Regions from separate parts of the Microbacterium sp. bgisy207 genome, predicted to be linked through region 2. Evidence: predicted binding sites of a transcription regulator. Region 2 holds the regulator's gene; the other holds the start of a gene.
What was found. Region 2 encodes HrcA, which represses chaperone genes, less so after heat shock. Its sites were predicted from a motif close to TTNGCACTCGNNNNNNNCGAGTGCNAA; they were not measured.
Positions count from the first base shown of each region.

Region 1 (2,468 bases), on a different contig from region 2:
CAGGCCGAAGCCGATCCATCGCTCCGGCGGCATGGGTTCGCCCAGGATCCATGCGCCCGTGATGAACTGCATGATCGGCGCAATGAACTGCAGCAGTCCGACGACGGTGAGGGGTATGCGCCGCGCGCCGGCCGCGAAGAGCAGGAGGGGCACGGCTGTCGCGGCGCCGGCGAGACTGACCAGGACCGTGTGCCAGATCCCGTACGATCCGACGGTGAGTCCGCTGGTGAGCGACGTGACGACAAGCAGCACGACCGCGAGCGGTGCGAGCCAGGCCGATTCCAGTGTCAGCCCGCTGACCGCATCCACCGACGGTCCGATGCGTTTCTTGATCAGACCGTAGATGCTGAAGGATGCTGCAAGGGTAAGCGCGACCCACGGCACCGCGTTGTAGCCGACGATCGTGACGATGACTGCGAGCCCGGCGATCGCGATCGCCACCCACTGCGTCAGGCGCAGCCGCTCTCGTAGGACGAGTACGCCGAGAAGCACCGTGGCTATCGGGTTGATGAAGTACCCGAGGCTTGTCTCGATGACGTGGCCCGAGAGGGCCGCGAGGATGAACACCTGCCAGTTGACGTAGATCACCGCGCCAGCCAGCGCCGTCCAGCCGAGCAGTCGAGGCTGCCGGACGATCGCGAGAAATGGCCGCCAGGCGCGCATCACGGTCAGAAGGAGGACGCAGAAGACGAGGGAGAGCAGGATGCGCCATCCCACCAGCTCCCAGCCAGTCATCGGAGCAAGCAGGATGAAGTACAGCGGCAGGAAGCCCCAGAGGAAGTAGGCCGAGAACGCGAACACACCGCCGATAAACCGCTCGCGTGCAGCGTCCGCGGGAGCCTCCTGAGCCAGCCCCGCCGCGTCGGAGCCCGCGATCTGGGCAGCGCCGGATGCGGGAACATCCCCCGTCGCCGGTGCAGAACCCCCGTCCCCGGGGAGCGAGTCGCGCGTCACTCCCTCACTCTAGGCCCGGTCCCCGCTCCGCCCGCTCCCTGGCGCTGCACCCACACCTTCCCCGCCGAACCCACAGCATCCGTCACAAGGAATGTGTGGGCTCAGCGCGAGAGGCGTGGGCTCGGCGCGAGAGGCGTGGGCTCGGCGCGAGAGGCGTGGGCTCGGCGCGAGAGGCGTGGGGGGGTTGAGGCCGGTGGGCGGCACGCCACGCAGAGGCGGTCATGCGGAAACGACAGACGGGGCCCGGATGCCGCAGCATCCGAGCCCCGTCGAAGAGTTGTCGACTCAGCGGACGACGACCGCGAGCACGTCGCGGGCCGAGAGCACCAGGTACTCGTCGGCACCGAACTTCACCTCGGTCCCGCCGTACTTGCTGTAGATGACGCGGTCGCCGACGGCGACGTCGAGGGGAACGCGGTTGCCGTTGTCATCGATGCGACCGGGTCCGACCGCGATGACTTCGCCCTCCTGGGGCTTCTCCTTCGCGGTGTCGGGGATGACGAGACCACTCGAGGTGGTCTGCTCGGCCTCGACCTGCTTGATGACGATGCGGTCCTCGAGCGGCTTGATGGAAACCGACACGGGTCTACCTCTGCTTTCCTTGAGATACCAAGACTCGTTAGCACCCACACACTGAGAGTGCTAACGCCAGTGTATTGAAGCACTGGCACTCACGCAACGCGAGTGCCAACACGAATCCCGGCTCACCGCCTCACAAGGCCCGCTCCGCCCGCTCCGGAGATTCCGGGCGTGAGAAAGCTGCCATCCACCCCTGCTTAACCTGGTAACTGAATCATCTTTCATATAGCGTGACCCCCGTGCGATGACGCACGTTCGGCATCCGCTCGACGCAGACGGATGCTGGCTCCGACCGGGATGCCCGCGCAATGGCGCCCGGGGCGATGGCCGGAGTCGACGAAGGGATGACGCATGCTCTCTCGTTTCCGACAGCGCGCTCTCGGCGCGCTCGTGGCAGCCGGCGTGGCCGTGGCAGGCTTGACCGCTCTCGCTCCGGCGGCTCAGGCGATCACCTGTCCGCCGGGGTTCGAAACCCTGCCCGGCTGCACCAATGGCTCGGGCGGTGGCGGCTCGGGCGGATCGACGGACGGCACCGGCACGTGGACGACCGAGACGATCGCCGGGATGTCGGTGCGGCTCTACACTCCGACCACGGATGCCGCGCTTCCCGCCGGCCGGGCGTTGATGATCTCGCTCCACGGCTGTGTGCAGAAGGCGTCGGATCTGCAGTCCGCGGGCAACTGGGCCCGCACGGCCGACGAGTACGGCATGGTCGTTGCGCTTCCGGACGCCCCCAACGGCGGGGTGATCCTCGGATGCTGGGACTACTACGACGCGAACCACTCGCGCACCGCCCCGGCGCGACACGACGACAACCTGCTCTCCCTGGCCTCCACCCTCACGGCGCGCGCGAGTCTGGGAATCGACGGCGACCAGGTGTACGTGTCGGGGCTGTCCTCGGGCGGTGGACAGACGATGGTGATGGGATGCCTCGC
Region 1 is NZ_JBYIPB010000010.1:27,624-30,091, reverse strand. It holds gene rarD (EamA family transporter RarD) at 1-852, opposite strand, end outside; gene groES (co-chaperone GroES) at 1,240-1,536, opposite strand; gene AC3ENO_RS10835 (extracellular catalytic domain type 1 short-chain-length polyhydroxyalkanoate depolymerase) at 1,885-2,468, shown strand, end outside.
Region 1: a site for HrcA is predicted at 1,619-1,645, ahead of groES (co-chaperone GroES). Genes of this name have one in related genera too.

Region 2 (2,468 bases):
CGCGGTCCGCGCGGCGCGGGAGAGCGGGCTCGCTGTGAGCGTCGACCTTATCTATGGCACGCCGGGAGAGTCGCTCGACCAGTGGCGGCAGAGCGTGGATGCGGCGCTCGCGCTGGAGACCGACCACATCTCCGCGTACGCCCTGATCGTCGAAGAGGGCACGGCGCTTGAACGTCGCATCCGCCGCGGTGAACTCCCAGCTCCCGACGACGACCTCCAGGCCGCGATGTACGAATACGCAGACGACGCGTTCGCGTCCGCGGGGTATGACTGGTACGAGGTATCGAACTGGTCTCGCGGACACGAGGCTCGATCCCGGCACAACCTCGCCTACTGGCGAGGTCACGACTGGTGGGGTTTCGGACCGGGCGCGCACAGCCATATCGGCGGTGTCCGGTTCTGGAACGTCCGCCACCCGGCCGCGTATGCTCAGCGCCTCTGGTCAGGGGAGTCGCCAGGAGCGGGACGTGAGGTGCCGGATGAAGCTGCCCGCCTTCTGGAACGGGTGATGCTGCGTGTGCGCACCGTCGAGGGTCTGCCGGTCTCCGAGCTGCCGCGCGAGAATCGTCCCGCCGTCGCCGGCCTGGTCGCCGATGGCCTGGCGGACGGCAAAGAAGCCGTGCGCGGACGGATCATCCTGACCCGGCGCGGGCGGCTGCTCGCCGACGCCGTTGTGCGCGCGCTCACGGTGTGACCCGGGCCGCGAGGGGAAGGCATCCGCTAGAATTGGCACTCCGAGGATGTGAGTGCCAACACCACGGTCGATTCGGTCGACGCCGGATGCGGAAGGAGGCGACATGGTCAGCGAACGAGGACTGCAGGTGCTCCGGGCGATCGTGCAGGACTACGTCGACACCCGCGAGCCCGTCGGGAGCAAAGCCATCGTCGAACGTCACGCGTTCGGCGTATCGGCGGCAACGATCCGCAACGACATGGCCCTCCTCGAAGACGAGGAGTTGATCGCCGCCCCGCACACCTCATCCGGTCGCGTGCCCACCGACAAGGGCTACCGGGTGTTCGTCGACCATCTGGCCGAGATCCGCCCCCTCTCGCCGGCGCAGCGGGCGGCGATCGCGACTTTCCTCGACGGGCCTGGTGATCTGGATGACGCACTGGCGCGCACCGTCCGCGCCCTGACTCAGCTGACGGGTCAAGTCGCGATCGTGCAGTATCCGTCGTTCTCGAAGGCCACGATCACCCACGTGGAACTGGTCGCGCTCGACCCCTCTCGCATCCTTGTGATCGTGGTGACCGATACCGGGCGGGTGTCCCAGCGACTCGCTCTGCTCAGTGGAGCTCTCGACGAGACAGATCTCGCCCGGGTACGCGCGGAGGTTTCGACGCTCCTGGTCGGTCGAAGTGTGCGGCAAGGCGCCAAGCGCGTCGAGGAGCAGACTGACGCGGACGCGCGCACCCCGCACCAATCGGCCGTCACCGAGATTCTGCGAGTGGTGCAGGAGGAACTGGACGAGTTCCGACAGGACCGGCTCGTGATGGCCGGAGCCGCGAACCTCGCCCTGCGCGAGAGCGATTTCCGCGGGAGCATCTACCCGTTGCTCGAGGCCATTGAAGAACAGGTGACGATTCTGCGTCTCATGGGGGAGATGGTCGCCGACGACAACGGCCTGGCCGCCAGTATCGGGCGGGAAAACGAAGCATTCGGACTCTCCGAGGCATCCGTCATCGCGAGCGATTACGATGCGACGGGCGCCCGCGCGCGCGTGGGACTGATGGGGCCGACTCGCATGGACTACCCGAGCAACCTTGCGGCGGTGCGCGCCGTCGCGCGCTACTTGACGCGGCTGCTGGCGGAAGACGAGAAGGGGCGATGAGCCCCGCACGAGATACCCGCTGCCACCAGCGGGATGCAGAAAGGTGACCGTGGCTGACCACTACGAGGTCCTTGGCGTATCGCGCGATGCGTCGCCCGAAGAGATCAAGAAGGCGTACCGGCGCCTTGCTCGGGAGCTTCACCCGGACGTGAACCCGGGTGAGGAAGCCGCGGAGCGGTTCAAGCTCGTCACGCACGCCTACGATGTCCTGAGCGACCCGCAGCAACGGCAGCGCTACGACATGGGTGGCGGGACGAACGGTGGGTTCGGCGCCGCCGGCGACTTCGGTGGGTTCAACGACATCTTCGAGAGCTTCTTCGGCGGGGGAGGTGCGGCCAGGGGCGGCAGGCCGCGCTCGCGCAAGGAGCGGGGGCAGGACGCGTTGGTCCGCGTCGACCTCGACCTCAAGGACGTCGTCTTCGGTGTCCACCGCGATATCGATGTCGATACGGCGGTCCTGTGCGAGACGTGCCAGGGGGCGTGCACTCAGCCGGGGACGTCGCCCGTGCGCTGCGACATCTGCCACGGCACGGGGCACATTCAACGGACCGTCCGAAGCCTGCTCGGCAACGTCGTCACGTCGCAGCCGTGCGGCACCTGTCAGGGCTACGGCACCACGATCCCGTATCCGTGTGC
Region 2 is NZ_JBYIPB010000003.1:239,065-241,532, reverse strand. It holds gene hemW (radical SAM family heme chaperone HemW) at 1-694, shown strand, start outside; gene hrcA (heat-inducible transcriptional repressor HrcA) at 798-1,832, shown strand; gene dnaJ (molecular chaperone DnaJ) at 1,882-2,468, shown strand, end outside.